DNA from 3 places in the Plantactinospora sp. CNZ321 genome. Region 2 is predicted to be linked to each of the others. Evidence: riboswitches for the same ligand, from Rfam matches in the RefSeq annotation. Region 2 holds a riboswitch; each other region holds the start of a gene.
What was found. A riboswitch is a leader RNA that binds a small molecule or an ion and turns the genes downstream of it on or off. The one in region 2 is predicted to bind cyclic di-AMP.
Positions count from the first base shown of each region.

Region 1: it holds a riboswitch for cyclic di-AMP, as region 2 does, so the genes downstream of both, EV371_RS06010 (NlpC/P60 family protein) here and EV371_RS22390 (C39 family peptidase) in region 2, are expected to answer to the same signal.
Region 3: it holds a riboswitch for cyclic di-AMP, as region 2 does, so the genes downstream of both, EV371_RS09715 (VldE C-terminal domain-containing protein) here and EV371_RS22390 (C39 family peptidase) in region 2, are expected to answer to the same signal.

Region 1 covers NZ_SHKQ01000001.1:1,353,417-1,363,725, reverse strand. The annotation lists gene EV371_RS06015 (N-acetylmuramoyl-L-alanine amidase) at 1-1,712, opposite strand, end outside; cyclic di-AMP (ydaO/yuaA leader) riboswitch at 2,003-2,143, shown strand; gene EV371_RS06010 (NlpC/P60 family protein) at 2,156-3,193, shown strand; gene dcd (dCTP deaminase) at 3,295-3,873, opposite strand; gene EV371_RS06000 (pyridoxamine 5'-phosphate oxidase family protein) at 3,984-4,553, shown strand; gene EV371_RS05995 (zinc metalloprotease) at 4,555-5,553, opposite strand; tRNA gene EV371_RS05990 (tRNA-Gly) at 5,766-5,839, shown strand; gene EV371_RS05985 (hypothetical protein) at 5,982-7,031, opposite strand; gene EV371_RS05980 (glycosyltransferase family 2 protein) at 7,617-8,408, opposite strand; gene EV371_RS05975 (GntR family transcriptional regulator) at 8,396-9,208, opposite strand; gene EV371_RS05970 (helix-turn-helix transcriptional regulator) at 9,375-9,581, opposite strand; gene EV371_RS05965 (hypothetical protein) at 10,035-10,295, shown strand.
Region 2 covers NZ_SHKQ01000001.1:5,187,827-5,198,135, reverse strand. The annotation lists partial or broken gene EV371_RS34570 (LAGLIDADG family homing endonuclease) at 1-591, shown strand, start outside; partial or broken gene EV371_RS34565 (DNA topoisomerase (ATP-hydrolyzing)) at 1,024-3,384, shown strand; gene EV371_RS22415 (hypothetical protein) at 3,412-3,558, opposite strand; gene EV371_RS22410 (serine/threonine protein phosphatase) at 3,928-4,929, shown strand; gene EV371_RS22405 (hypothetical protein) at 4,937-5,170, opposite strand; gene EV371_RS22400 (hypothetical protein) at 5,263-5,970, opposite strand; gene mdlC (benzoylformate decarboxylase) at 6,327-7,931, opposite strand; cyclic di-AMP (ydaO/yuaA leader) riboswitch at 8,187-8,328, shown strand; gene EV371_RS22390 (C39 family peptidase) at 8,781-9,653, shown strand; gene EV371_RS22385 (DUF2231 domain-containing protein) at 9,785-10,309, opposite strand, start outside.
Region 3 covers NZ_SHKQ01000001.1:2,178,639-2,188,947, forward strand. The annotation lists gene EV371_RS09705 (HAD-IA family hydrolase) at 1-588, shown strand, start outside; gene EV371_RS09710 (glycosyl hydrolase family 65 domain-containing protein) at 605-2,980, shown strand; gene EV371_RS09715 (VldE C-terminal domain-containing protein) at 3,003-4,031, opposite strand; cyclic di-AMP (ydaO/yuaA leader) riboswitch at 4,035-4,165, opposite strand; gene EV371_RS09720 (phospholipase D-like domain-containing protein) at 4,397-7,039, shown strand; gene EV371_RS09725 (cupin domain-containing protein) at 7,130-7,594, opposite strand; gene EV371_RS09730 (Rrf2 family transcriptional regulator) at 7,711-8,181, shown strand; gene EV371_RS09735 (hypothetical protein) at 8,308-9,366, opposite strand; gene EV371_RS09740 (SigE family RNA polymerase sigma factor) at 9,363-9,881, opposite strand; gene EV371_RS09745 (S8 family serine peptidase) at 10,036-10,309, shown strand, end outside.

The sequences.
Region 1 (10,309 bases), 3.8 Mb from region 2:
GCCCTGCCGTACACCGGAATCGTCGCCCGGCCCGGCTTCGGGGTCGCGACCAGCCCGAGCGTCCACTTCGCGGTCGGGTTCGACCTCGGGTTGTGGAACCACGCCTTCTGCCCGAGGTACCAGATCGCGGTCCAGTCGCCCTGCCGGCCGGCGAGCGCGTACGTCTGCCCGGCCGACGCCCGGGCGCCGTGGTCGGAGATGTGCATCGTGTTCGGGGTGCCGTCCGGCCGCAGGGCGATGTCGTTGACCAGCGGCGCGTCGGCGGCCGGCGCGGTACGCAGGATCACCGCCGACGATCCCCGGGCCGGGCAGGGCACCCCGGCCGTCTCGCAGCCGGTGAAGGCCGGCCGGTTGGTGGCGAAGTCCGGGGCGATGGTGACCAGGCCGGCGGCCGGGATGCCGATGCCCCGCAGCGGTGCCCTCAGCAGGTCGAAGTAGTGCGACCAGTCCCAGTACGGGCCCGGGTCCCAGTGCATGCCGCGCACGTTCGCCGGCAGGATGCCGGGGACGTTGTCGTGCCCGATGATGTGGTGGCGGTCCAGCGGGATGTCGTACCGGTCGGCGAGGTAGCGGACCAGCTTGGCCGAGGTCCGGTACATCGCCTCGGTGTACCAGGTGCCCTGGGCGGCGAAGCCCTCGTGTTCGAGGCCGATCGCCTTGGCGTTGACGTACCAGTTGCCGGCGTGCCAGGCCACGTCCTTGCCCTTGACATGCTGCGCGATGTGCCCGTCCGCCGAGCGGAGCGTGTACTGCCAGCTCACGTAGGTGGGATCCTGCACCAGCCGCAGCGTGGTGTCGTAGCTGCCCTCGGTGTCGTGGATGACGATGTACTCGATCTTCTGCCGGGCCGGCCGGTCGGAGAGGTCGTGGTTGCCGTAGTCGCCGTCCCCGAACGCCTGGTAGGGGGCGGGGATCCACTCGCAGGAGATGTCGCGGGGGCACTCCAGCCCGTCCGGGCGGGGCCGGCCGGGCAGGCCGAGCCGATCCAGCCAGGAGCGCTGCGGGACGATCCCGGGTCGGCCGGGCAGGGTGATCCGGTGGCCGTCGTCGGTGGTCCGGCTGGCGCCCTCGGCGATGGTCCGGTACACCTCGTCGGCGAAGGCCGCGGCGGCGTCCGCGCGGTCGCTGCCGGCGTACCGGGCCACCGCGCCGTACCAGGCCGCCGGGTCGCTGGCCGGGCCCGTCGGTCCGGCCAGCGCCCGCTGGTACGACGCCAGCAGCGCCGCCCCGCCCCGGATGTTCGCCGCCGGTTCGGCGCGGAGCAGGTGCTCGTCGGCTCCGGTCAGTGCGGCGGCGGCGTCCAGGGTCTGCCCGCCGGGGGGTGGGGCGCCGGTCCGGTCGGCGTGCGGGCCGGCGGGTCCGGTCGCGGGGCGGGCGGGTCGGGCCGGGTCGCCGCGCCGGTCCTCGCCGTGTTCGGGATGCCCCGGCTCGGCGGCGAGTCCGGCGACGTCGGTGAGGTGCATCGGGCCGTACCCGCCGCTGGTGCTCGGCGTGCCGGCGTTGGTGTCCCAGCGGGATTCCAGATAGGAGACGCCGAGCAGCACGCTCTCGGGTACGCCGAACTCGGCCGCCGCCGCGGCGTACTCCTGTTGCCGGGTGTCGGGGGCCGCGACGGCGGCTGGCGCGGGGCTGGCCGGCAGCAGCGCGGCGGCGCCGGCGATCGCGACCCCGATCGCGAATTTCCTGCTCAGCGGGTGTGTCGTGGGAAGCATCGAACCTCCATGAGCCGGGAGTGGCCTTGATGATCACCCTCCACCCGGGACCGTTGTCGGTCAATACCTGCCGAGCATGCTGCTCACCATGTAGAAATCTTTCACTCACTCCACCACGGATACCGAGCGTGTCCGGCGGACCCGGCGGGGTCCGAACGGCTTTCCCACCGTCAGCGACGGCCCCAATACCTAACGAATCGACTCCAATCACGGGGTTGCGTTTGGATAACACCCTTCTCTAGTGTTGGGGACCGTCGAGCCGACGGCAGGCCGCCTAGCCGGGCGGCGACGTCTCGACACCGCCGAATCGTCACACTCAGCGAACCGGGGACCCGAGCTTCATGGGGTGAATCCGCGTCGAACGCGGTAGGGCGACAATCTTCCCGCCCGAACCCGTCAGCTAACCCGGTAGGCGGGCTACGGAAGAAGGAGTACGGACCCCGGTGGCTCCCCCTGCCCCGCTGCGGTCGTCATCCCTCCGGTCGGCATCCACCGACTCCGGGGACACGAAACCGCGCTCTCGAAGGTCCATTCTCGCCATCGCGATCACCGCACTCGCCAGCGCCGCCGTGCTCTTCACCGGCACGACGCCGGCGCTCGCCGAGCCGACGGTGGCCGAGATCGAGCAGCAGATCGACACCGCCTGGCGCAAGCTGGAGCCGGTCGTCGAGAAGCACAACGCCACCCGGCAGGACCTGGCGGCGAAGAAGAAGCAGGCCGCCGCCCTGCAGAAGAAGATCGCCCCGCTCCAGTCGCAGATCGACGCCGCGATGAACCGGGTGAGCGACTTCGCCGTGCAGGCGTACAAGGGTGACAAGGCCTCGGCGGTCAACGCCCTGCTCACCTCGAAGTCGCCGACCGCGCTGGTCGGCCAGCTCTCGGTGCTCGACCAGTTCGCGCGGCAGCAGCAGCGCGAGGTGCAGGCGGTCGTCGCGCTCAAGGAGAAGTACGCCGCCCAGAAGGCCCCGCTGGACCGGCTGGTCAGCCAGCTGACCAAGACCGAGGCGGAACTGGCGGCGAAGAAGAAGGAGATCGACGCCGAGGTCGACCGGCTTCAGAAGCTGCGGATCCAGGCGTACGGGAACGGCTCGGCCGGCCCGCTGCGGCCCGCGCCCTGCCCGGCCACCTACCCCGGAGGCGCGGCCGGCAAGGCGGTCAAGTTCGCCTGCGCCCAGATCGGCAAGCCCTACAAGTGGGGTGCCGACGGCCCCGGCTCGTACGACTGCTCCGGCCTGACCCTGGCCGCGTGGGCCAAGGGCGGCGTCTCGCTGCCGCACAACGCCCGCGCCCAGCGCGGCGCGGTGAAGTCGGTCAGCCGTTCCGCGCTACGCCCCGGTGACCTCGTCTTCTACTACGCCAACCTGAGCCACGTCGGCATGTACGTCGGTGACGGCTGGATCGTGCACGCCTCCCGGGCCGGCGAACCGATCAAGATGAAGCGGCTGGGCACCGACATCCACAGCTTCGGTCGACCGGGCTGACGCCTCCCGGACCAGGCCAACGGCAGAACCCCCGTCGCGCGACTGCGGCGGGGGTTCTGCCGTTCGATCCGGGGTTGGCCGGCGCGTGGCGTGGCGTGGCGTCAGCCGGTGGGCCAGGTGCGCCAGTTCTGCCAGGAGCGGCTCGGGGTGGGACCGCGCTGCCCCTGGTAGCGCGAGCCGTAGACGGCCGACCCGTACGGGTGCGCGGACGGCGACGAGAGCCGGAAGATGCAGAGCTGACCGATCTTCATCCCCGGCCAGAGCCGGATCGGCAGGTTGGCCACGTTCGACAGCTCCAGCGTGACGTGTCCGGAGAATCCGGGATCGATGAAGCCCGCGGTCGAGTGGGTGAGCAGGCCGAGCCGGCCCAGACTCGATTTGCCCTCCAGCCGGCCGGCGAGCTGGTCGCCGAGGGAGATCACCTCCAGCGTCGAGGCGAGCACGAACTCGCCTGGGTGCAGCACGAACGGCTCGCCGTCCGGCACGTCGACCAGCGAGGTCAGGTCGTCCTGCTGCACGGCCGGGTCGATGTGCGTGTAGAGGTGGTTGTTGAAGACCCGGAAGAGCCGGTCCAGGCGTACGTCGATGCTCGACGGCTGCACCAGCGCGGGATCGAACGGCTCCAGCGCGAGCGTGCCCGACTTCATCTCGATCACTAGGTCGTGGTCGGAGAGCAGCACCGGATCACCTTAGCGAGTCGAGGGCGGCGACCGGCCGCGACCTCGCCGATGGGTGGGACGCGGGTGGGATCGGGGTAGGTGATCGAACATGTGTTCGATAGAATGTACGCATGGCATCCTGGTCCGAATTCGCCTCTGACGAGCCCCGACTCGCCGACGCGATCCGCGTCCTCATCCAGCAGTACGGCCCGGGTCTCGGCTACCTGGCGACCGTGCGCGCCGACGGTGGGCCGCGGGTGCACCCGGTGTCCCCGGTCATCACCGACGAGGGACTCTTCTGTTTCGTCGTCGACTCCCCGAAGCGGCGCGACCTCGAACGGGACGGGCGCTACGCGCTGCACTCGTTTCCGCCCGAGGAGAGCGACGACGAGGCGTACGTCGCCGGCCGGGCCCGGCCGGTGACCGACCAGGCCCGGGTGGACCGGCTCGCCGGCAACCTGCGGGCCGCGCCGCAGGTCGACTGGCGGCTCTTCGAGTTCACCGTCGACGTGGCGATGGTGGCCCGGCACGGCAGCAACGGCGCCACCCCGCTCGCCGGCGGAGAGCGGTCCGAGCGACCCGCCGTGCAGGTCTGGCTCGACCCGGCCGGTGCCGTCACCGCACCCGAGGGCAGCGTCGCCGGCCCAAGGCGACGCGGCCGGCGCCGGGCCGTCGAAGAGCAGCCGGTTCCGGCGTCCTGACCTACGGCTCCCGGAACGCCTTCCACGCCTTCAGCATCCGGAACACCTGGCCGTACGTGAACTCGTACATGCAGTCGTCGACGGAGTAGTCCATGAAATTGTGGACCGGGTCGAGGCCCGGCCCCGTCGGGCAGGAGTCCCGTCCCTCCGGGCAGCCGAAGGCCGGTTCCGCCTCGGCGGGCGTGTCGAAGACGTGGTCACCCTGGCCCGCACAGCCCTGCTGAAAGGTGTGGTAGAGATTCAGCCAGTGCCCGATCTCGTGGATGGCCGTGTCACCGGCGTCGTACGGCGCCGCCGTGCCGCCCGGCAGCGACTCGGCGAGCACCACCACCCCGTCGTACGGGTCGAGGTCGCCCTTCGGGAAGGTGGCCCAGCCGAGTAGCTGGTCCTCCAGCAACCCGGTGTAGATGTTCAGGGTGTGCTTGCCGCCGACCCGCAGCCCACGCTTCATCTGCGCCTCCGCCGGGCTCTCCGACACGATCGGATACCAGGCCGGGTTGACCACCCGGTTCACCTTCTTCAACCTGAAGCGGAACGGCGTCCAGGCCCCACCGGTACGCCCACCGAAGGCGTCGTTGAGCACCCTCAACTGGGCGCGGATCATCGACATCGGGATGTTCCCGCCGGCCCTGCTCCGGTTCTCGCTGACCACGTGGAACACCACGTCAACGGTGATCCCGAACCCCCTCCCCGGTACGCCGAGCGGCGCGACCCCGACCCGTTGCGCGTACGCCGAGTCGACCGCACGCTCCAGTTCGGCGGCCTCGGCCGGGGTCAGCTCGTTCGGCTCGGTGATGTGCGGCGCACCGGGCCTCGCCCTGGCGCCTCGGACCACGGTGTGGCCTCCAATCGGCGCGACACAGCCCGATTCGTCCGACCGCCGGGCCGAGTCCGGAGGTGCCGCCATCGCCGGACCGGGTACGAGCAGCAGGACGAGAAACATGCTCGCCATGCCGGTCACGCCGGAACGCGACGACCACCGCAGCCCACGAAACGCCATTGCTACACCCTTTGCATTCAGAGAGTCGTCCTGCGATGACGCAGAGACATAGTTGCAGGTGCGGCGGACGTTACTAGCCGTGGCCCGAGTTGCAAACGAGGCAGTACGGCGTGGTTCACGACCGATCCGAGCCGACGGAAGGTGCTCGGGGTCGTACGGCCGGGGAGGGTGAGTGCATGATCGGACCCGACCGGGTACAGTGGGGTCCGCTCGCGGGTGTAGTTCAATGGCAGAACATCAGCTTCCCAAGCTGACAGTGCGGGTTCGATTCCCGTCACCCGCTCCAGAAAGAGCCCTGGTCAGGCGGAAGCCGACCAGGGCTTTTCCTTATCGCTATCGTGCGTATGAGGCCGCTAAGGGACTCAACAGCGGCTCCTCGACGGTGATGGCTGGGGCGCGCCGCCGGGTGGTGGCGCGCCCCAAGCAGGTCAGGCGAGCGGCTTGGCCCGGGTGGCGGTCACCGCCGGGGTGCCGGTGGACAGGCCGGAGATCAGGTACGCCCGGTAGGTGCCGTTTGGTAGCACGGTCCACAGGTCCGGCGTGCCGTCGGTGTTGATGTCGGCGGCCCACAGCGTGCTGATGGGAACGCCGGTGTTCCAGTTCGCCGCCACCCGGTGCTGAATGTAGGTCAGCGTGCCGGTGCCGTCGCCGTTGTCGACCATGGTGACCCTAGTCCACAGGTACAGGTCGCCGGTGGTGGCGTTGCGTAGGAAGAGTGCGAGGCCGGAGGCGGTCTCGGTGCTGGCGATGCTCCAGTTTTGCCAGTCGGAGCCGCCCGTCGGGGTGGCGTTGGTCAGCGCGGTGGTGACGAAGTAAGCGCCCGGCGCGCCCAAGTTGGGGTGGTAGTCGAGGCGGTAACCGTTGGTGGCGTCACCGGAGATGCCGATCAGGTCCGGAAGGCCGTTGTCGAGTCCATCAGCGACGTATCCGTTGACCAGGGTCAGCGGCGAGTTGCCGTTGGCGTCGAGGAGCTGATCCCGGCCGATGACCGCCATGCCGCTGCCGTATGGGTTGGGCATCGTGCCGTCGCCGGCGCCCCTGATGACCAGGCCGACGCCGGCGTGGACCCCGCCCGGGTAGTAGACGAGGAAGTCCTCTTCGGTCTCACCGCGGAAGAGGCCGGTGATGATCTGCGCGCCGTCGAACTCGGCTGGGGATGCGGTGCCGCCGGCGCCGTTGCCGTGTAGGCCGATGTTGACGGCCGTCTGAACGTGGCCGGTGCCGACGCCGGTCTTGCGGGACTTCAGGCCGAGCGCGGACCAGACGCCGGACCCGAGTCCGGTGTCCGGGCCGCCGACAGTGACCAGGTCAGCGATGCCATCGCCGTTCAGGTCCTTGTCGACCTGGCCGGCGGTGATGGTGGGTGGAGTGGGCTTGGCAGCGGCCTGGGCGGGCAGGGCCGGGGCGAGCGCGGTCAGCGCGAGCGCCACGGGCGCGGTCCAGGCGAGCATGCGACGGGAGTTGACGGAAGCTGTCATGGGTTCCCTCGTGCTTTGAGGAGTTTGGCGATCGGACAGTACTGGACGACGGCAATCGCCGCCCCTGCCTTGTCGCCGACAAGTCCGAGAAGCCCATCAACACTCAAACCCGTGGCACCGAGCCCAAACCGCCGTCACGACGACGGCAACAGGAGCAGGGGAGAGCGATCAGCCAGTCCCAGCGGTGAACCATCCCGAGGCCATGCCCGTACGGCTGCCACAACACCCGCAACGACCCCGCGAACCGGCAGCACCCTGGAAAAGCTATCAAGTGCGCTTAACACGGTGGCCGCCGCGCGTGCCCCCTACGTGCCCGTAGCGCCGGGAAGCCACGGGGAACCGGGGTCAACCACGGGCACCGTGACCAGGAGTGCAGCCCGTTGACCTTGGCCCGAGTCGGCGCCCCAGCGAGTTCCCAAGCTGACAGTGCGGGTTCGATTCCCGTCACCCGCTCCAACAACGAAGGCCCAGGTCGGAGAATACTTTCTGACGCTGGGCCTTTGACGTATCTGATCTGTCCGGGCGTCGTGCCCCTGTGCGCCCCTCCGGTTCCGCGCGCCCTTCCGTGCGGCAGACGTGGGAGCGTCAGGAAGTCGGCGAGGCCGACGAGGCGAACGACGCCAGCGAGGCCGACAGCAGCGAGCGCAGGGCTTCGGCCCGTGCTTCGATGATCCGCATTCGTGCGGTGTGCTCGGCCGGGTCGCGGTGTGCGGCTTGGCCGGTCATCTGGCCGGGCCACTTGCGGTAGTGCAGTCCAGGTTCGGCGATGAAGTAGCCGTCGCTGACGACGTTGGCCGCGATGAGTAGACCGGTGTCCTCGGAGGCGGGTAGGGCCATCCAGCCGCCGAGGGCCAGGAGGAGATCCCGGCGCATGCACAGGGTCGCCGGGTGTACGGGCGCCCGGTAGTCGTTGGCCTTCCAGAAGGCGAGGACCGCACCGCAGTTGATCGGTCCGTCGGGTGGGTCCTTGTCCCATCGGTGCGTTGACCCGTCGGGGTGCAGGTCCAGGACCCGTGACGTGACCCAGCCGAGGTGCGGATTATCGGTGAGCGTGGCGATGTCTCGGGCGAGTGCGCCCGGGGTGAGTTGGTCGTCGGCGTCGAGGACCTTGACGAATTCGCCTTCCGCCCGTGCCAGCGCGAGGGTTCGGGCGACGCCTGGGCCGCCGGGCCGGCCGCTGCCGGGCAGGATTCGGGGATCGTCGGGGAGTTGGTCGAGCAGTAGCCCGTCCTGCCCGTCTTCCTGGACGAGCCACTGCCAGTCCCACCCGTCAGGCATCTTCTGCCCGGCCAACGACCCGTAGGCGTCGGCGAGGTAGCCGACGCTGGGCCAGTGAACCGGCGTGACGACCGAGACGAGTCGGCTCAAGCGTTCCACCGCTTCAGCTTCGTCGTGAAGCAGAGTTCTGTCCGGTCACCGGGGAAAACGACGTCCGCGATCTCCACCACGCGGTCCCGGATGTCGTACGACGTCTTGCGCACGTCCAGGACCGCGACGCCGGCCTCGATGTCGAGTAGTTCCGCCTCGTCCGGCAGTGGCGGTCGGGCCTGTACGACCTCTTCGATCCGGTCCAGCTCGATACCGACGGTGGAGAGCTGATGTTGGGTGCCGCCCGGCCAGGGTTCGTAGTCGGCGGAGAGCAGTTGTTTGTTGCCCTTCACCAGGTCATACGGCAGGTAGGAGTACGACGCCGACAGCGGCGCGGTTTCGTGCCGGGAACTGGTCCAGTAGACCCGCCGCAGCAGTGGCGCACCGACCGGCAGGCCGAACGCCGCCGCCATCTCCTCGTCTGCCTTCACCTGCGAGTACTCGGCGTGGAACTTGAGGTCATCGACCGTCAGGCCGGTGTCATGCTCGGTCCCGCCGGTCCGCCGCCGTTCGGCCTCGTCGAGCAGTACCCGGTCCTTCTCCCACTGGTACCGCTCGGTGTTGCACCGGCGGACCCGCTGCCGAGGCGCCCGGACGTAGGTGCCCCGACCCTGCTCGGCCCGTACCAGGCCCCAATCCCGAAGCTGCCGGATGGCGTTGCGCACGCTGGTCCGGGACAGTCCGGACGAGTCGGCCAACTCCGTCTCGCTCGGCATGGCCGTGCCCCGGGCAAGCTCGCCACTCTCGATCCGGGCGCGCAGATCCTCGGCAAGCTGGAGGTAGCGCGGACGCCAGTCACGAGAGTTCACGACACTTACGCTATCGCCCAGGCGTTGGTACGTCTGCCGGGCCGTCGACCTGTCGCGCCGGTCAGTCACCGCCCTCGTCCCCAAGCAGCGGATCATCTCGAAGCTGCCAAGCTCCGACCGGATGCGGAAGATGGATGATCTCAGCGAGATGCGGTCGGTCTGCTCGCTAGCTCCCTTCCGCGTTGTCTGGACGACGGCTGGCCGCCCACTCCTCGATGTCCTCGGTGCGCCAGATCCGCCCTGCCTTGAGCACTACGGCGGGCTCCGGGAAGTCGCGCCGCTTGCTGAGCACCTCGACCCACTGGCGGGACACGCCAAGGTAGTCGGCTATCTCTGCCGCGCCCATGATCCGCAGCGGTCGACGTCTTGGCACGTCGAGACATTCCCACGATCGACATGGGCAATCCTACTACTAGGTATATAGATAGTATGATTGACTACTGACTGATGGTCACGTACAAGTGGTGGCATGGCCGTATCGCTCGTAGCGCGGGGCGCGCGGGCGGTACGTGTGGATCACCCTGCCCGGCCGGATCACCCCGTCCTCCGGGACGCCGGTCGGGCAGGACGCCTACGGCTGAAGGGGCACAATGTCCTCGGGCGATCACGAACCAGTCCCCGATCCCTTCCCGCTGCGCAACCCCGGGCCTGTGCCGATCCCAGAAGAGGTTGAGCGGGCCGAGATGCGCTCGGTTCTGCTTCGGCACCAGGTCGTCGGAAGCGTCTGCCGGTCGTGCCGTCACCCTCCAGATCACACGGGGTACTGCTTCGCGGGCAGGGTGGCGTACGAGCGGCTCGCCTCGTACTGGGGACGAGGTCGGACTTCGTGAATCGTCCGCCAGTACCCGGCGAGGTGATCGGGATCGGTACGGCGGCGAGCGTTCAGTTCAGCGGCGACCGGAAGCTGGTGCTGCGGGTAGTGGCGGTTGACTCTCGCCCGACCTACCACGGCTGGTGCTGGGTCGCGGGGTACGTACTGGACCGGAAGGGCCAAGCCATCGAGAAGCGGGAGATCTTCACCCAGGTTGCCGGGCTGGTGTTGCTGCAGGCGACGCCAGTCGTGCCCGGCGTATCACCGACCGTATGACCGGCCATAACGCG
Region 2 (10,309 bases):
CGATTTCGGACGGTCGACGAGGATGACCTGTTCGCCAGGTGGACAGATGCCCGGGATCTGACAGGCCGACTGACCGTCGCGTACGGCAGGAGTCGCCACGAGCACCTGGCGGCGGAGGGTGGCGACTTCTACGACTATGTCCGTGGCCTTGTCGTGGCCGAGGGGTTTCCCGTCGACCGGTCCCGGCCCGGCGACGGCAGAGTCCGGATGCACATGTGTGACGTCGAGCCATTGGACGCCGCTCACGGTTGGGCAATCGCGAACGGACTGAACGCCTCGCGTGGTAAGCGCGAGGCAAAAAAAGCCAACCACCGCGATCAACACATCCTGACCTTCAGTCGGCACGAGGGGCTGCTGGACGTCGCGATGCCGCTAAGTAACGAGAAGAGGGTTCCAGCGGACGTGCTTGACAGGCGCCTCGCCTGGATACCGTTCCTCGCGGGCCTGTTCGACGGCGACGGATATGTACGTAAGCGTCATCGCGAGATCGTTCTCGTCAGCACCAGTGAGGTGCTGATACGGCAGGTCTATTCGATGCTTGCCGACTTTGGGCTGCATGGGCATCACTGGTCGTCGGGCGGTCGGGGCCGGCAGAGGTACCTCTTCGGGCTGTCCGTCTCCGGGCGGGACGCCGCAGTGCTCGCTTCGGCGATGCTGCGCTGGGTGCGAATCGGATACAAGCAGGAAGAACTGCGGCGCGTTACGGCCGTTTCATACGCATACGGCGGGAAGCGGGGGAATGACCGCCTGCCGCTCCGCGCTGTCATGGCTGAGTTCTCCGCAGCGCACCTTGGCGGCGGATGGTTCCGGGACGAAAATGGGGTCGCGTTCCGTTCGTCTCTGTCGTCGGGCGGTGGCACCCGGGTGCGATACGGCAGGGATAGTCGAGGCGTTCCGCTCGAAGAGCGTTTCGTTCCGCTCTGGCGGGCGGAACGGGACGGCTGGGTTCGGCGACTCCACCGTATAGGATCGCCGCTTGCGCAACGCCTTGATGCCCTCTCTGGTTCGTCGTTCATGAGGGTCGAGTCGGTCGAGCCAGTTTCTTCCGACACAACGTACGATATTCAGGTCGGCAGCGCTGCGCATGCCTTTGTGGCCGAGGGTTACGTGGTACATAACTGTATGGGTAAGTACCATCCTCACGGCGACACTGCGATTTACGATGCGATGGTTCGCCTGGCCCAGAATTTCTCGTTGAACGCTCCACTCATCGACGGACACGGAAACTTTGGATCCCCAGACGATGGACCGGCAGCGGCGCGTTACACCGAAGCGCGAATGTCCCGGGAGGCGATGCTGCTCGTCGCCGAGCTGGGCGAGGGGACCGTCGACTTCAAGCCCAACTACGACGGTTCGCTGACCGAGCCGACGGTGCTGCCAGCCGCGTTCCCGAACCTGCTGGTCAACGGCACCTCCGGGATCGCGGTCGGGATGGCCACCAACATGATCCCGCACAACCTCGGCGAGGTGGTCGCGGCGGCCCGTTGGCTGATCGACCACCCGGACGCCGACCTGGACAAGCTGATGGAGTTCGTCCCCGGCCCGGACCTACCCACCGGCGGCCTGCTGCTCGGGCTGGACGAGGTGCGCAGGGCCTACGAGACGGGTCGGGGCGTGGTGCGGATGCGGGCCCGGGTCGAGACCGGTCCGCTGGAGGGGAGCCGGGGCCGGCAGGCGATCACCGTGGTGGAGCTGCCCTACGGCGTCGGTGCCGAGAAGGTCATCGAGGCGATCACCGACGAGGTACGCGGCAAGCTGATCACCTCCGGTCCGCGCAAGGGACAGCGACAGGCGGCCCGGCTCCAGGGCATCGCCGACGTCAAGGACCTGACCGACCGGGAGAACGGCACCCGGCTGGTGATCGAGTGCAAGGTCGGGGTCAACCCGCAGGCCCTGCTGGCCGACCTCTACCGGCTCACACCGCTGGAGCAGTCCTTCGGGGTCAACAACCTCGTCCTGGTGGACGGCCAGCCGCAGACCCTTGGGCTCAAGCGGCTGCTGGAGGTCTTCCTGGCCCACCGCTACGAGGTGGTGACCCGGCGTACGACGTTCCGCCGGCAGAAGCGGGCCGACCGGCTGCACCTGGTCGACGGCCTGCTGATGGCGCTGCTCGACATCGACGAGGTGGTCCGGCTGATCCGGGCCAGCGAGAACGCCCAGGCGGCCAAGGACGGCCTGATGAGCCAGTTCGGGCTCTCCGAGATCCAGGCCACCTACATCCTGGACACCCCGCTGCGCCGGCTGACCAAGTTCGACCGGATCGAGCTGGAGGTGGAGCGGGAGCGGCTGCGCGACGAGATCGCCGCGCTGACCGAGATCCTCGACGACGACCGTGTGCTCCGGAAGGTCGTCTCCGACGAGTTGGCCACGGTGGTGGACGAGTTCGCCACGCGACGGCGTACCACGCTGATCGACGGTGACCTCAAGGAGGTGCTGGCGGCGTCGGCGCCGGCCGGGCCGCTGGAGGTTGCCGACGACCCGTGCCAGGTGATCCTCTCCGCCACCGGGTTGGTCGCCCGGACCGCCGCCGAGTCGGAGGAGGCCGCCGAGGGGCGGCGGCGCAACGGCCGGACCAAGCACGACGCGGTACGCGCCGTCGTGCACACCACCGCGCGGGGTCAGGTGCTCCTGGTCACCAGCGCGGGGCGGGCGTTCAAGACCGACGTGCTGCCGCTGCCGGTGCTGCCCGAGCAGGCCGGTACCGTCTCGCTCTCCGGCGGGATGTCCACCGCCGAACTGGTGCCGCTGGAGCCGGGCGAGACGGTCGTCGGGCTGGCGCCGCTCGGTGAGCGCGGTGCCGGTTCGCCCGGCCTGGCGCTCGGCACCCGGCAGGGCGTGGTCAAGGTCTGCGCCCCCGACTGGCCGGTCCGGTCCGACGAGTTCGAGGTGATCGGGCTGCGCGACGGCGACGAGGTGGTCGGGGCGACCTGGCTCACCGACGGCGCGGAGACGCTCGCCTTCGTCACCTCGGACGCCTCGCTGCTGCGTTTCCCGGCCATGCTGGTCCGGCCGCAGGGCGTCAAGGGCGGCGGAATGGCCGGGATCAACCTCGGCTCCGACGCCGAGGTGGTCTTCTTCGGCGCGGTCCGCACCGACGAGGCGGAGCAGGGCGAGCCGATGGTGGTCACCTCCACCGGCAGTGGTGTGAAGGTGACCCCGTTCGCGCTCTATCCGGCGAAGGGCCGGGCCACCGGCGGGGTGCGCGCACAGCGTTTCCTCAAGGGCGAGTCCAGGCTGGTCGTCGCCTGGATCGGGCCGCGACCGGTGGGCATCAGCAAGCGCGGGGAGCCGATGGCGCTGCCCGAGCCGGACCAGCGCCGGGACGGTTCCGGCGCGGCGATGTTCGGTCCGGACAAGGTGGGCCGGCTGATCGAACGCGGCTGACCGCCCTGCCCGGCCGCCCCCGCCGGGTCAGCGCGGCGGTTCCGGGTCGGTGACGTCGGCGAGCCGGCCGTCCAGGGCGGCCACCGCCGCGTCGGCGTCCAGCGCCACGGCGGTACCCCGCTCGCCGGTGCCGAGCGTGATGGTGCGCCCCCGGATCCATTCGTCGGCCACCACCGGCCACGCCGTGCGGGACCCGAACGGGGTGATGGTGCCCCGGACACCGGTGTGCGGAGAGCGCGCCCCGCGGCGGGTTGTACGTGGCTGCTCAGGGTCGTCCGCCGCCGCCAGGCGCGTCACCGTTAGGCTCTCCGCGAGCCTCGGAGGATTGCCAGGTCGGAATACAGGTGAGCGGTGAGCGGACTGCCGGACGACAGCACAGACATGTCACACCCGGCCCGTGTGCTCAGGTACGGCGACGTGTCCACCTCGTTGGCCCTACTCAACGATCACCAGCTCGGTCAGCTCGTCGCCACGGCACAGGAAAACGGGTCCGGCATCGGCGGCACCTGGGCGCTGCTGGACGTCGCGGGTGTTCCGGTCTTCGTGAAGCGGATCGCCCTGACCGACCTGGAACGCCAGCCGCGGAACATCATGTCCACCGCGAACCTGTTCGAGCTGCCCATGTTCTACCAGTACGGAGTCGCGGCGTACGGCAGTAGCGGCGTCGGCGCCTGGCGGGAAGTCGCTGCCAACACGATGACGACGAACTGGGTGCTCGCCAAGCGAACCGAGGCGTTCCCACTGATGTATCACTGGCGTGTGCTGCCCGGCGCGGTGCCGCTGGCCGACGAGCTTGCCGAGATCGATCGTGTCGTCGCGTACTGGGACGGATCGGCGGCGGTGCGACGGCGGCTACATGCGCTCGCCGAGGCATCGGCGAGCGTTGTGCTGTGCCTTGAATACATCCCGGGCAAACTGGACGCCTGGCTGGCTGACCAGCTCGCCTCCGGCCCAGACATCGTCGCCGACGCCTGCGCTAGGGCGCAGCGATGCCTGAGCGCCGACATCGCCTTCATGAACGCCAATGGCCTGCTGCACTTCGACGCTCACCTCGGCAACATCCTTACTGACGGTCGCCGCCTCTACCTGGCGGATCTCGGCCTGGCCATCTCGTCCCGGTTCGACCTGTCGCCGGACGAGCGGAACTTCGTCGCACAGCACACGAGCCACGACGCCGGCTATCTCGTGCGGGACCTGCTCAACTGGATGGTCGCCAATGTCGTCGGGATAGCCGTTCCCGACACCGGTGGACCCGTCGAACACCACGACTACATTCGCCGCTGTGCGGCGGGAGCCCGACCCGTCGGCGTCCCCGAGTCGGTGGCGGAGCTGATCACCCGTTACGCGCCCGTCGCGGCGGTCATGAACGGCTTCTACTGGAAGTTCTTCGGCGAGACGCGGACAGCGCCATACCCGACCCAGGAGATCACCCAGGAGTTGAGCCGGATTCCCGGTGCCGGGGTACGTAGGTCGAGCAACAATCGCGCACGTACGAATCGCGCAGCTTCGAGCGGCACCGGAGGGAACGGCCAACCTGTCGACTGATACCTGTTCAACCCGTCGCCGTGAGGCGGTTCACCAGTTGGTCGAGGTGACCCATCACCTGAATCCGATCGTAGCCGCGCAACCGAACGGTAAGCACAGGCCGGCGAAGCTGCTCCGCGACTGCGGCACGCTCCGCCGGGGTGCCCGACACAAGCGCGTCGTTGCCCCGACGGATCAGTTCGTTCACCTCGTCCCGGTCATACCCACGCAGGCTCACGGCGAAGTCAGGATTCTGGGTCATCCCGGCAGTGTGCCAGGCCGTACCCGGAGACGCCGCTGGCCGGGTCCCCGGTGGTGGGGACCCGGCCAGCGGGTTGGTGTTGGTGTGGTGTGTCAGCTGTTGGTCCAGGCGTCGGCGACGAGGTCGGCGGCCTGGTCCTCCCACTGTGCGTAGGCGTCGGGGTACGCGGAGACCTGTACCTTCTGCGCGGCCACGGTCAGTGGCAGGTTCTGCCAGCCGTCAACCTGCTTCAGTCCGGTGAGGAACGCGGTGGTGGAGTACTCCGGATCGGTGATCTGTTCCACCGAGCCCCAGCCCGAGGACGGGCGCTGCTGGAACAGGCCCTGCGAGTCGTGGTCGTTACGGGCACCGAGGTGACCCAGGTTCTCCAGCTTCGACTCCTGCAGGCTGGTACCGACCGCGATCACCGCGGCGCGTTCGTCCAGGCCGGCCTTCTTGGTGGCCTTCACGATCGCCCTGACGTTGTCGGACTGCTCACCCGACAGCGGGATCCTCGACTGCTTGCCCTGCACACCGTGCGGTACCAGCTTGTCCCGCGACGGCTTACGATCCTTACTCTTGCGGTCCTTGTCCCGCTTGTCGTGCTTGAGGATGTCCTTGCCACCCTTGTCGTCCTTGTCGGCCAGGACCGATTGCGACACCGGGGTGCCGACATGCTCGGGGGCGGCCTGCGCGGCGACGGCCGGGCCGGCGACGGTACCGCCGACGAAGGCCAGACCAGCCACACCCAGGGCGGTCCTACGGATCAGGGAGGTCTGCTCGATGGCCGGGAGCCATCGGCTGAACATGGTGGTGTTCATGATGGTCTTCCTTCCAATCGGGGATGAACACCCCACCGGGGGGATGGGGTGTCATTGGAGGAGAGAGGGGTACGCCCACACACGGCTCCAGGGGGTGCCGGTACTCGGGCGAACACAGTATGTAACGACCGGTGGCCCGGGATCATTCCCGAAGGCTCGGCCACCAGTCCAGGTCACGGGGGGTGGTACTCAGCCGTACGCGTAATGTAACGATCCGCTGGCCGCCAACATTCCGCGCCCGGGAAGTCGATCATTACTCCCGCCCGGGCCCCGGTGGGGTCGAGGTAGGCCCTGCCGATCCCGGGCAATCAGGCACTGACCGTATATGCCGACCGGACCGTGACACCTGGCGGCGGTCAGAGCAGCGGCGCGACGTCCCGGGTGATCGGCACGGCCAGCACGGTCGGGCTCTCGATGCCGAGGGCGGCCCGGAATGCCGTCCGGAACTCGTCCACCGACTCCACCTGGTGAGCGGTGCAGCCGTAGCCGCGGGCGATGCCCGGAATGTCCAGTCCGGGGAGTTCCAGCCCCGGGACTCCCGGTGCGTCCTCCAGGTCGGCGAAGGCCTTCAGCACGCCGTACTCGTGGTTGACCGGCACCACGAAGACGATCGGCAGCCGATGCTGCGCGGCGGTCCAGAGCGCCTGCGGGGAGTACTGGAACGAGCCGTCACCGATCACCGCCACCACCGGCCGGTGCTGTCGGATGTCCCGCTGGGCGAGCGCGATGCCGACCGCCGCCGGCAGCGCGAAGCCCAGGCCGCCGCTGGCCATCTTGAAGTACGAACCCGGCCGGGTGATGGTCAGTTGCCGGTGCAGCACGCTGAGGTTGGAGGGGGATTCGGGGACCACGATGCCGTCTGCCGGCCACTCGGCGGCGAGTGCGCCGAAGAGCGCCGCCGGGTCGAGCGGGGGGCCCGTGGCAGCTCCGTCCGGCGCGGCGGCCCGGGGCGGTGGCATCGGTCGGTCGCTTGCTGGCAGCCGCTCGGCCAGCCCGGCGCAGGCGAGCGCGACGTCCCCGAGCAGGCTGTCGCCGACCGGTGCCCGGGCGGCCTCGGCCGGGTCGTCGGTGATGTGCAGCAGCCGGGTGCCGCCCGGCAGGTAACCCCGTCGACCGGGGACGTATGGGTAGTAACGGAACACCGGGGCACCGATCACCAGTACGGTGTCGTGGCCGACCAGCTTCTCGGCCAGTGGCCCGATGGCCGGCGGCAGCAGCCCCTGAAACTGAGGGTGGTCCTGCGGAAAGCCGACCCGGTCCGCGAATGGTGGCTGCCAGACGGGTGCTCGGCTCCGTTCGGCGAGGGCGATCGCCTCGGCCCAGCCACCGGTCCGGTCCACCGCGGGCCCGATCACCAGCATGGGGTGCCGACTGGCCGCCAGGATCTCGGCGAACCGGTCCAGCTCCGCTGGGTCGGGGGCGACCCGGGTGCTCACCCGGCGCACCTGCGCGGTGCCGGTGGCAGGCTCGTCCCAGTCGTCCAGCGGCAGGGAGAGGTACACCGGGCCGGCCGGCGGAGCTACGGCGGTGGCGAATGCCCGCATGAACGCCTCCGGGATGTCCTGGGCGCGCAGCGGCTCGTGGCTCCATTTGACGTACGGCTCGGGGAGTTGGGTCGGACGCACATTCGTCAGCATCGGCTCGGACAGGTTCATCGTCCGGGTCTGCTGGCCGGCGGTCACGATCATTGGTGTCTTGTTGTGCCAGGCGGTGACCAGGCTCCCCATGCCGTTTCCGGTGCCGGGCGCGGTGTGCAGGTTGACGTGCACCGGCCGGCCGCTGGACTGGGAGTAGCCGTCCGCCATCGCTACCGCGGAGGCCTCCTGAAGGGCCAGAACGTAGGCGAAGTCGGCCGGAAAGTTCTTCAGGAATGGCTCCTCGGTGGAGCCCGGGTTGCCGAACAGGGTGGTCAGGCCGAGGGAACGGAGCAGGTCGTAGGTCGCTTCGTGCACCGTTGTCATCGGAAGGAGCCTCCTGGAGTCCTCGTCCCATCCTCGGACCACCGGGCTAAGCCGGTCATTTCCGTCATACCGCACCCGTACATGATCATGCTGGTTTATCTGGCTGGTCGCTCGGGGCCCGGCGGCCGGCCGCGCGATGTCCCAATCGCGTTCTGGGTCACTGTTTTCGCTGTTCAGCAGGGTTGGCAACGGCAGAAGGCGGCCAGTAATCTCGGCGCGTCTGGTCCGGCCCCTTGGTCACCATCTGGTGACACCGGAGCAGACCCGCCGAGTCGTTAGGTAACGAGCCGGGGACCCACAGTTATCTGGGGTGAATCCGCGAGCCGCTGGCCCGTGGTAGGGCGGCCTTCCCGCCCGAATCCGTCAGCTAACCCGGTAGGCGGTGTCGGAAGGAGTACGTGTTCGTGCCGCACCACCCGGGCCCTGGCCCGTCCCCCCGGTTCCCTCGCTGCGTCGCGGTCCCGCGCCCGGCCGCCGCGACCGTCCCGGACCACTCGGTCCCCGGGCGGCACCCGAACCTGACCCGATAGCGGTCTGTGCCGCCGAAGTCGTCGACGCGCGGGCACCGCGGGGCCGCCGGCCAGCTGGCCGAGAGTTCCCGCTGAGGCCGTCAGCCGGCGGCGACGGATCGTGGTGCCGCTGATTCCACAGGTACGCCGAAAGCGGCGCTACCGCCGGTCGGCGTGCCACCGGTCCGCTCGCACCATCGGTCCGTTCCGCCGAACGTTTCTCGGCGGGCCGTCCCGTGCGACTCCGTGCGATTTCACGGCACATTCCGGCAGCGACAGAAACGCCACGTCATTCCTTGCCCCCCGGTGTGGGTGACGCGCATTTCCCCTGGAGGAAACGTTGAAGCACGCGATTAACGGACGGTTCAGGACCGCCATGTCGGGCCGGCGCAACCGGCTCGCGCTCGCCTCGGCCGCGGTGCTCGCCGCAGCCGCGTCCACCGGAGTCGTCCTGACCTCGACCGGCTCGACGGAGAGCCCGCAGACCTCGACCGTCGCCGTCGCCGATCACGGCAGCCCGGCGGCGGGACAGGCCGGAGCCGCCACCGCCGCCCCGGGCGGCACCAGCCCGGACAGCACCGCCCCGGCAACCACCAAGCCGGCGACCCCGTCGCAGCCGGCGACCACCGAGCCCGCCCCGGCGGCCAGCAAGGCGACCAGGGCCGCCCCGGTCAGCAGCCCGAGCAAGCCACCGGCGCCACCCGAGTCGAAGCTGCTGGACTACCGGTTCCAGGCCCAGATCAACGGCTGGTACTGCGGCCCGGCCGCCACCCGGATCGCGCTGACCGTCCGGGACAAGCAGCCGAGCCAGGACGCGGTCGCCGCCGACCTCGGCACCACGATGAGCGGCACGAACTCGGCCCATGACACCACCCGGGTGCTGAACAAGATCATTGGGACCGATGTCTACCGCACCACCGCGATCCCCGGTGGCGCCGCCACCCCGGCCCAGATGGACCAACTCCAGGCGGACGTGGTGCGCGCCGTCACCAGCGGGCACGCCGTGGTCGTCAACATCGCCGGCTCGGCCACCGACCTCGCGGGCGGCTGGCACAGCTACCCCGGCGGGCACTACGTGACCGTGGTCGGCTACCGCGACGACGGTCGTACCGTGAAGATCGCCGACCCGGCCATCCCGGGCGCGGACAGCCACTACTGGATGACCACCATCGACCTGGCGAACTGGGTGGCCACCCGGGGCTACTCGTCCTGACCCCCCGCCCGCCGGTAGCGACAACCCAGACGCCGGCCCGCCCCACCCACCCGGACGACCCGTGCCGACCGGGATGTGGGGCGGGCCGGCGTCCTCTTCGGGGCGCGACCAGGCCCGCGATCAGGGGTTGATCACTGGCCCTCCCACACCGCCTGGGCGCCCGTGTCGCCGGTGCGGAACACGTAGTAGAGGGCGATCCCCGCCGCCGCCAGGGACAGCACAGCGAGCACCAGCGTCAGCAGCATCGGCGCCCCCTTGGCAGTCGTGCCGGCTGCGCCGTCCCCGTCCGCCCCACCGGTCGGCGCCGCGGCGGCGCCGCGGGGCTTGACGAGGACGACCAGCGCCAGGGCCAGCACCCCGAGCGCGATCGTCGCGAACAGGGTGTTGGTACCGAGGTCCTGGTGCTCCGCCAGCCGCGGGACGTACTCCGGGCTGACCCGGTTGCGGGACTCCAGCCGGGCGAGGAACCGGTCACCGGAGAGCTTGGCCATCAGCGCGGCCAGCGGGGTGGCGACGGCGAGCAGTCCCAGCACCCAACGCAGGTGCGGACGGACGAACGGGACGAACGCGTACCCGACCGTGGTCAGGGCGAGCAGTGGCACGAACACCACCGCGAGATGGACCAGGAAGGGGTGGGCGGGAATGCCCATGAACTC
Region 3 (10,309 bases), 3.0 Mb from region 2:
TCCCGGCAGATCACCCTGCCGGAGGGCCAGCCGGACGACCCGCCGACCGTCGACACCGTCAACGGGGTGGGCAACCGCAAGAACGTCATCCTGCTCCAGCGGATCCACGACGACGGGGTGCTGCCGTACCAGGGATCGGTGGCCTACCTGCATGCCGCGCGGGCCGCCGGGCTGCGCCGGGCCGTCGTCTCGGCCAGCGCCAACGCCCGGGACGTGGTCGCGGCGGCCGGGTTCGAACCGCTGGTCGAGGCCCGGGTGGACGGCGTCGTCGCCCGACGGGAAGGGCTGCGCGGCAAGCCCTGGCCGGACACCTTCCTGGCCGGCGCCGCGCTGCTCGGGGTCCGCCCCGACCGGGCCGCGGTCTTCGAGGACGCGCTGGCCGGGGTCGCCGCGGGCCGGGCCGGCAACTTCGGTTTCGTGGTCGGGGTCGACCGGGTGGGCCAGGCCGACGCGCTACGCGAGCACGGCGCCGACATCGTGGTGCGCGACCTGTCCGAACTACTCCCCGAGGCGGATGGCGGCCACCCGGCGGCAGCCGGTCGGGGCGGTGCCGGAACGGCGGGGGCCGGGCCGGAGGTGGTCCGGTGACTGCGAGGAGGCGCCGATGATCCGGGAACGGGCCTATCCCGTCGAGCCCTGGCGGGTCCGGGAGACCCGGCTCGACCTGGACGTACTGGCCCAGTCCGAGTCGGTGTTCGCGCTCTCGAACGGGCACATCGGACTGCGCGGCAACCTGGACGAGGGCGAGCCGCACGGCCTGCCGGGGACGTACCTGAACTCCTTCTACGAGCTGCGGCCGCTGCCGTACGCGGAGGCGGGCTACGGCTTCCCCGAGTCCGGCCAGACGATCGTCAACGTCACCAACGGCAAGCCGATCCGGCTGCTCGTCGACGACGAGCCGTTCGACGTCCGCTACGGCGAACTGCTCAACCACGAGCGGGTGCTCGACCTGCGTGCCGGCACCCTGCAACGGTCGGTCGAGTGGCGCTCTCCGGCCGGGCGTACCGTGCGGATCTGCTCGACCCGGCTGGTCTCGTTCACCCAGCGTTCGGTAGCGGCGATCGAGTACCGGGTGGAGCCGGTGGACGGCCCGATGCGGCTGATCATCCAGTCGGAACTGGTCGCCAACGAGCAGCTTCCGGCGCAGAGCCGGGATCCCCGGGTGGCGGCGGTGCTGGAGTCGCCGTTGCAGTCCGAGGAGCACCTGGTGCACACCGACGGTGCGCTGATGATCCACCGCACCAAGGCGAGCGGACTGCGGGTGGCCGTCTCGATGAGCCACGAGGTGTACGGGCCGGAACGCAAGCTGGTCGGCACCGAGGCGTACGAGGACTGGGCCCGGACCACCGTCACCTCGGTGATCAAGCCGGGTGAGCAGCTCCGCCTGGTCAAGTTCGTCGCGTACGGCTGGTCGAGCCGCCGCTCCCGCCCGGCGCTGCGCGACCAGGTGGCGGCGGCGCTGGCCGGCGCCAAGTTCTCCGGCTGGGACGGGCTCTGCGCCGAGCAGCGCGGCTATCTCGACACCTTCTGGAACGACTCCGACGTGCAGCTCGAGGGTGACCCGGAGGTGCAGCAGGCGGTCCGGTTCGGACTCTTCCACGTGCTCCAGGCCGGCGCCCGCGCCGAACTGCGGCCGATCTCGGCGAAGGGGCTGACCGGGCCGGGGTACGACGGGCACGCGTTCTGGGACAGCGAGATGTTCGTGCTCCCGGTACTGACCTACACCCTGCCGTCGGCCGTCGACTCCGCGCTGCGCTGGCGGCACTCCACCCTGCACCTGGCCCAGGAGCGGGCCCGGACGCTGGGACTGCGCGGCGCCGCGTTCCCGTGGCGGACCATCCGGGGCCAGGAGACCTCGGCGTACTGGCCGGCCGGCACCGCCGGATTCCACATCGCCGCCGGCATCGCCGACGCGGTGCGTCGATACGTGCAGGCGACCGACGACGAGCAGTTCGAACGCGAGGTCGGGCTCGAACTGCTGGTGGAGACCGCGCGACTCTGGCGCTCGCTGGGGCACCACGACCGGCACGGCCGGTTCCACCTCGACGGGGTGACCGGGCCGGACGAGTACACGGCGGTGAAGAACGACAACGTCTACACCAACCTGATGGCCCAGCGGAATCTGCTGGCCGCCGCCGACGCCGCCGCCCGGCATCCCGAGGAGGCGTGGAAGCTCGGCGTCGACGACGAGGAGACGGCCGCCTGGCGGGACGCGGCGCACGACATGCACGTCCCGTACGACCGGGACCTGGGCGTGCACCCGCAGGTGGAGGGCTACACCCGCTTCCAGGAGTGGGACTTCGCCGGCACGCCGCCGGAGCAGTACCCGCTGCTGCTCAACTACCCCTACTTCGACCTCTACCGGAAACAGGTGATCAAGCAGGCCGACCTGGTGCTGGCGATGCACTGGCGCGGCGACGCGTTCACCGACGAGGAGAAGGCGGCCAACTTCACCTACTACGAGCGGCGTACCGTCCGCGACTCGTCGCTGTCGGCGTGCACCCAGGCGGTACTGGCCGCCGAGACCGGGCACCTCGAACTCGCGCACGACTATCTGGGCGAGGCGGCCCTGATGGACCTGCACGACCTGAACCAGAACACCCGGGACGGCGTGCACGTCGCCTCGCTGGGCGGGGCCTGGATCGCCCTGGTGGCCGGCTTCGGCGGGATGCGCGACCACACCCAGACGCTCTCCTTCGCCCCCCGGCTGCCGAGCCGGATCGACCGGCTGGAGTTCTCGCTCCGCTACCGGGGCGTGCACCTGCGGGTCGACGTACGGCGGGACGAGGCGACGTACTCGCTGCGCGACGGCGAGCAGGACGACGCCCTGGAGTTGCTGCACCACGGAGAGAAGGTCCGGATCAGCTGCGAGGAGTCGGCGACCCGGCCCATCCCGCCGGCCCGCCCGACCGGCCCGCAGCCGGCCCAGCCCGCCGGCCGCGCCCCGGCCCGCCGCACCCCGGAGAGCGAGCCGAGCTGACCCGCCCCGGGGGGCGGCGGACCTAGATCAGTGACAGGTGTACGTGGTTGGTGTGGTCGCTGGACGGGTCGCCGTGCGCCCCGCCGTACGACTTCCAGCCGGTCGTCGGCAACCAGATCTGCCGGTACCAGATCACGTACAGCACACCGAGCCGGTCGGCGTTGCGGACGAAGAACGCGGCGAGGTTGTTGCCGTACATCCGGTCGGCACCCTTGGCGGCACCCCGGAAGCCGCCCTTCTCGGCGGAGAAGTCGCAGGCCCGCCCCTTCGGGTGCTCGTACGGGCCGCCGGAGCGGTAGCAGCCGGTGAACCGGGTGAAGCCGGCCCGGCGCGCCTCGGTGTAGGCGTGCAGGGTGCGCGGGGTGACGCAGCCCGTGGTGGTCGGGTCGGGCAGGCTGCACGACTGTGGTGGCCAGGAGCCGTCGGCGGCGCGTGGCGCCGGCCGGGCCACCGGTGACCTGGCGTTGACGAAGCCTCCGGTGGAGGCGCCACCGACCTGGGCCAGCGCCCGCTCGGCGGCCTGCTTCTGCCGCAGCATGATCGTGAGCTGCCGGCGCTCCTCGAGTACCTCGGCGTCCAGCGCCTGCTTCGCCCGGGTGGCCCGCTCCCGGGCCTGGTGCAGTCCGCGCAGCGCGTCGTTGTCCCGCAGGGCCACCGCCTCCAGGCCACGGGCGCGCTCCAGCAGTTCGTCGGCCGAGCCGCTGTGCAGCAGTACCATCACCGGGCCGATCCGGCCGGTCCGGTACGCCGCCCGGGCCACCTGTTCCACCCGGGGGCGCAGCTCCGCGATGCGTGCCTGCACCCGGCGGAGTTCGGCGGCGATCCTCGCCTGCCGAGCCTGGGCGTTGGCCAGCGCGTTCTTTGCCTGTAGGTAGCCTCGGCCGGTCGATTCGAGCAGGTCGCGCAGGAGCGGCGTGTCGCCCTCGTCGCCGAGGATGGCGGGGCTGTCCGCCTCCGCCACGCCGGGCCGGAGCGCCGCCCCGGTGAGCGCGCCGAACGTGGCGAGCAGGGCCAGGGCCAGCGGTAGCCGCCGACGTGTGGATCCCGTCATGCATGTCCCTCCGTCGCCCGCCTACCGAGTTAGCTGACGGGTTCGGGACGGAACAAGTCCCTACCGCGGTTGCGGACTCACCCCACCTACCTGGGTCCCCGGCTCACCCGAGAGTGATTCGGCGGCGGTCACGCCGGCGCGGAGGGGTGCGCCACCGGGCGAGACCGGGGTCAGCGTACCTGATCAACTGGGTCGAACAGGTGGATTTCGGAGTGATCCGGCGTGGAAATTGCCTCGGGGCGTGCCGGGAGGTACGTCGGCGGTGCCGGTGCGACGGACGGGCTGGAAATCGAGGGCGATCTTGGTAGCCTGATCCGCCGCCGGGCCTTCGGCGGCCTCCGTCGCCACCCCAGAGGGGAGTATCCATGCCTCGGCGTCTTCGATCGCTCCTGCTCGGCGTCATCGTCGCGGCCGGCTCGGGCATTCTGCCCGCCACCCCCGCCGCCGCCTCCGTCGCGACCGTCACCAGTGGTGACAGCACCGTGCTCTTCCTGCGGCCGAACCTCGACCCGGTGCCCGACTCGGTCTACGCGACCCCCGACCCCGGCCGGAACGGCGCGCGCTTCCTTCCCTACCAGACCCCCGGGCTCCGGGATCAGATCGCCGACCTGGTCGCGCTCGCCGCCCCCGGCTCCACCGTGTACGGATCGCTCTACACCTTCTCCGACCAGGGAATCACCGACAACCTGCTGGCGGCGCACGCCCGCGGCGTCAGCGTACGGCTCATCGTCGAGGCCTGCACCAGCGGCACCACCGCGTCCTGCGGGGCGCTGTCCAACCAGGTGAACCGACTCGTCACCGAGCTGGGCAGCTACCGTGTCGGCGCGGGCGGATCCTGGACCTGGCAGTGCCGCATCTCCTGCTCGTCCGGCGGGACCGGCATCAACCACAACAAGTTCTGGGTGTTCAGCGAGCTCTCCGACGGGCGTACCGACGTCACCGTGGTCAGTTCGGCGAACCCGACCAAGCCCCAGCAGCAGATGTGGCAGAACCAGGTGCGGGTCGACAACGACCCGGCGCTGGCCAGCGCTTTCCGCAGCTACGTCGGCCGGAAGCTCCAGGTCACCGGAACGGCGAAGTCGTACGAGCGCGGGCACGTCGACGCGGGCAGCACACGGCTCTGGTTCTCGCCACGCGAGTCGCCGAGCGCCAGCGAGAGCGCGACGATCGCGGAGTCGTTCAACCCGCAGAGCAGTCGCTCCGACATCGTTGCCGCCGCCATCGACGACGTGCAGTGCTCGACCGGCAGCTCCGACGACATCATCCGGATGGCCATGTGGGGTTTCCGGGCCGCCCGGCCCGAGGTGATCGACGCGTTGGGTGACAAGCAGGCTGCCGGATGCACCGTCGAGGTGGCCACCGGCGAGCACCAGGACGCGTTGCCCGGCCTGACCGCACGCGGCATCGGTGTCTACGCGATGGATCCCGGCGGATGCCGGCAGTCGTTCTTCACCGTCGAGGCCGGGGTCAACGGCGAGTGCTCCGACGGCAGCATCCACTCCAAGTACCTCCTGGTCCAGGGTGTGTCCCGCAAGGACAACCAGCCGCACCGGTACGTCTACACCGGCACCCAGAACCTCACCAACGGCGCGTTGAAGAAGAACGACGAGACCTTCATGCGCCTGGACAACCCGGAAATCTACGACGGATTCGTCGCCGACTTCAACGCCATCAAGAACGCGGCGGTGACCATCTCTCCGGACCGGTACCCGAACGCCGGGTTCGCGACCGCGAACGCCGTGGCGACCGGTGACCAGTTCACCCCCGCGGTCGCCTCGATCCGCGACTCCGCCGGCCGGAACGTCACCGTGTCCGCGTTCGCCTCCGGCACGGCGAGCGGGCTGAACAACGAGATCCGGCTGGGCCGGTTCGTCGACGGAGTCCGCCGGTCCGAGGTGGTCGTGCGGACCGGAGGCAGCACCAGATGGAACTACCGCACTCCGGATGTGGGCCTCGCCAGCACCGGTGACGCGGTGGTGACCTGGGCCGACGACAGCAACGGCAACGGCGGGTACGAGATCCGCGCCCGCCGGGTCCGCCCGGACGGCACCTTGGGCCCGGTGGTCAACGTGAACTCGATCGCCGACGGTGACCAGAGCGAGCCGTCGATCGCGGTCCTGCCGGACGGGCGGTACGCCGTGACCTGGCAGGACGTTTCGACGGCCGGTGCAAGCTCCATCCGGTACGCCTCGTTCTCGGCGTCCGACGCCCGGCTCTCCCCGCTGACCGGCGGCTACGACGCCCCGGTCCAGGCCGTGCCCGGTGGCACCTACCGCAAGCCGGACGTGGCCGTCACCTCGGCCGGCACGGTGGCCATCGCCTGGGAGGACGACGAGGACGGCAACGGCGGGTACAGCATCCGGGCCAAGACCGGCACCCTGGCGGGCGCCTTCGGCGGCACCGTGGCGGTGCACACCGGATCGCTCTCCGACGGTCAGCAGCGCGATCCGGCGGTGGCCGTCGCGGAGTCCGGCACCTGGTACGTCGCCTGGTACGACGGGCACACCGGCCGGACCGGCTATGACGGCAACCCGCAGTCACAGATCTACGTACGCGGATTCACCGGCTCCACGGCCGCCTTCGCGCCCCGGACCATCAGCGGCCCGATCCACCGGTGGAGTACCGGTGCCAACGGCGCCTACCAGGTCACCACCCAGACTCCGTACCAGTCCGACCGGGTGGGCCGGCAGGCGCGTCCGGACATCGCGGTGGACGGCTCGGGCAACGCCGTGGTCACCTGGCAGGAGAGCGGCCAGGTGACCGGACTGACCAGTGCCAGCAGCGGCACCGAGGTCTGGGCCCGGGGAATCGGTCCGGACGGGGCGAACGGCAACACGTTTCCGGAGAGCCGGCTGAGCGTCTTCACGGCGAACCGCCAGGACCAGCCGGCGATCGGGATGGATCCGACCGGCATGTTCACGGTCGTCTACGCCGATGACTGGGACGGCAACGGCGGTACCCAACTGAAGATCCGGTACGGCCTGCGCAACTGCGCCCAGACCTGCTGACCGTCGGTAGGCCCGGTAGCGACGCGACACCGGGCCGGGCGGTCATCTGCGGCCGCCCGGCCCATCCACCGGGGCCAGCTGAGGTCGTGGTCAGCCGCGTGCCGCCCACACCGGGCTCTCCACGTAGTGGTTGTCGTAGCGGTCCTGGGTCTCGCCGACCTCCTGCCAGGTGGCTTCGCCCTGGTGCACCCGGTCGAGGAGCCGGTAGTAGTCGAACCGGGGCTTGCCAGGGGTGATCACGACGAGGAAGTCGGCGTCCTGACCGGCGGCGGGGGCGAAGGCGTGCGGGGTGTTGGGCGGAACGAAGAGCGTGTCTCCCTTGTTCAGGGTGTGCAGCTCGTCGCCGACGAGCATTTCGAGGGCGCCGTCGAGCACGAAGAACAGCTCGCCGGAGCGGGTGTGCAGGTGCGGTGGTGCGCCGTCGGTGCCGCTCCTGAGCAGGGTGCGGTTGCTGGTCAGGGTGCCGCCGGTGTGCTCGGGGTCGAGTAGCAGGGTGATCACGCTGGTTGGGTCGCTCTCCAGAACCTCGGCTTCGGCTGCGCGTACCAGGGTCATTGTCGGCTCCTTCGTTGCTCGCTGATTCCTGGACACTACGAGTCCAGGATTGGTGTGCGCTAGCGATCATGACCGGCGTCACAGTTTCTGGACATGTAGAGTCCAGAACTATGCGGATGAGTCAGGGCGTCGAATGGGCCCTCCACACGTGCCTCAACCTGAGCTGGCTGGACGACCCGGTGCCGACCGGCACGCTCGCGGCGTTCTACGAGCTACCGCCGGCATACCTGAACAAGCAGCTCCAGGCCCTGGTCCGGGCCGGGATCCTGACCTCGACCTCGGGGCCTCGCGGGGGCTTCCGGTTGGCCCGGGCCCCGGAGGAGGTCTCCCTGCTGGACATCGTCGCCGCGATCGAGGGCCCGGAGGAGCTGTTCCGGTGCGACCAGATCCTCCGCAAGGGGCCGGGGGAGCATGCCGGCGTCGACTATCGGCAGTCCTGCGCGTTCGCCCAGGCGATGCGTGGCGCCGAGCTGGCCTGGCGACGGGAGCTGGCCGGTAAGAGCGTGGCGGACGTCCGGGCCGACGTCGAGCGCGGGCAGCCCGATGCCCCGGCCAACACCCGGGCCAGGATCGCGGAACTGCGCTAGCGGACGATCCCAACGGTACGGGCGCCGGCCGACCCCCGGCGCCGCGATCCGCTGGGTGCCGCCGTGGCGTGGCGGCACCCAGCCGGAGTGTCCGGAGGGAGTCGAACCCCTACCTTCGATCCCCAGTTACGAGCAGGTGACGGTGATGTCGTTGGCAGTCACCGCATCGGGGCGCAGGGGCACAACCTGGACGACCTGGCCGGCGAGGTTGACGGCCCGCACCTCCGACCCCTCGAAGCCATCGGTCCAGTGCCGGAGAACGAGATGCTCGTCGTCGATCCAGGCGATGATCTGGTTCTGCCCGCTCAGCCGGATGGTCCGCTGGGCGGCTCCGGTGTCCGTCGCGACGATCCTGATCGGGGCGTCAGGGAGAGGGTTGTGCAGCGCGATCCGGGTGCCATCGGGGGAGAAGGCGTCCGCCGAGGTCAGTGCGGCGGTCGCCGGCAGGGTGCGCGCCAGCCGCCCGGAGCGGTCGTAGAAGCGGATGCCGGTCACCTGGTCGGCCTGGCTTTCGCCGCCGTCCTGGGTGATGGTGCGTGCGACCTGGTTGCCGCCGTCTGCCCAGACGAAGCCGTGGGCGCCGGTGTTGTCCGCATAGAGGTCCACCTTGGCGAAGGCGCTCTTCAACGTCACAGCGTCGACGATGGCGAAGCCCTGGTCGCCGAGCCGCGGGGCTACGGTGAACAGGATTTCCGTGCCGTCGGGCGACCAACTGCCCGGCCCGGTGTAGCCGTCGATCCAGCGCACAGCGTCCGGGTCGGTCGGGTCGAGGATGCCACTGCGCAGTGGGCTGGTCGGGGTGTCCTGGCCTCCCTGCACCAGCACCCGGGTCCCGTCCGGAGACGGCACCACGCTCTGGTACGGCAGCTCGATGTACGTCCCGGTAGCGTTGCGCAACAGGGATCTCGTCGTGGCGTCCTGCGGGTCGGTTGTGCTGTAGGCACTCACGACCAGCGGACAGCTCGTCGCGCCACCGAACTGCGAGTTGTTCCCGCCGGCCGCCCCCAGGCCGAGGGGGACCGCGGCGGCGACGAGCGCTACGAGGGCGCCGGTGGTCACGGCCATGCGTACGCGGTTTTCGCGCCGGACCCGGCGCACGACGGCGGGTCCGATACCAACCGGCGGCGGTACGGCGCCGAGCCGGTGGAACGCCTCACGCACAGCTCGGTCCAGGTCGGTGCTCATCGTCGGGTCTCCCGTAACTCAAGGCTGTCAAGGTCTGGGCAGAGTGCGCGCAGCCGGCTGAGGGCCCGCGTGGTCTGGCTGCGGACCGTTGAGGGTTTGCAGCCGAGCAGGTGCGCGATCTCGTCGTCGGCAAGATCCTCGAGGTAGCGCAGCACGAGCACCGCACGGTGCTTCGGCGCGAGCTGACGTAGCGCGTCCTGCAATGCCAGGCTCAGATCGATCCGGGCGGTGGCGTCCGGTGCCGTCCGCTGGTCCGGAACACGATCCGTGCTCAGTTCACGGCTGTGTCCCGGCCGCCGCCACCAGCTGACCTGCTGGCGATACATGGCGCGGCGCAGGTACGCCTCCGGCGAGCCCTGGATGCGTTTCCAGTGCCGCAGCGCTTTCGCCAGGACTGTCTGGAGAAGGTCCTCCGCGTGATGGCGGTCCCCGGCCAGGGCCAGGGCCGTACGGAACAGCACGTGAGACCGGGCCTCGACGAACGACACGAATTCGCGCTCGGTCTCAGCGTCCACCTGACCACCGCTTCAGGTGCCGGAGACGCTTCAGGTGCCAGCAAGCGGGGGCGCGTTGTTCAGTCATGCCCAATAGACGCAGCCTGGGCCGCGGCTGCTGCTTGATGATCGTCACCATCCGGGTGGCAGCACCTGGGCGCGCACGCGCGTCTGGATGGGCATGACACTCAAGAAGTCTGTGCTCGCGGTGGCGCTGGCCATGGCGACGGCGCTGGCAGTCGCCGATTCGCCTGCGTCCGGCCTGGCTGCCGGTCCCGAGCGCGCCGTGCTGGCGTCCCAAATGTCCGGGCAGTCCGTCACGCTCATCACCGGGGACCGGGTCATCCTGACCCGTTCGGCGCACGGTCGGGACGCTGTGGCGGTGGACCCCGGTCCGGGCCGGGACAGCTTGCTGTTCCAGCACCACCGAGACGGCGCCGGGCACGTCG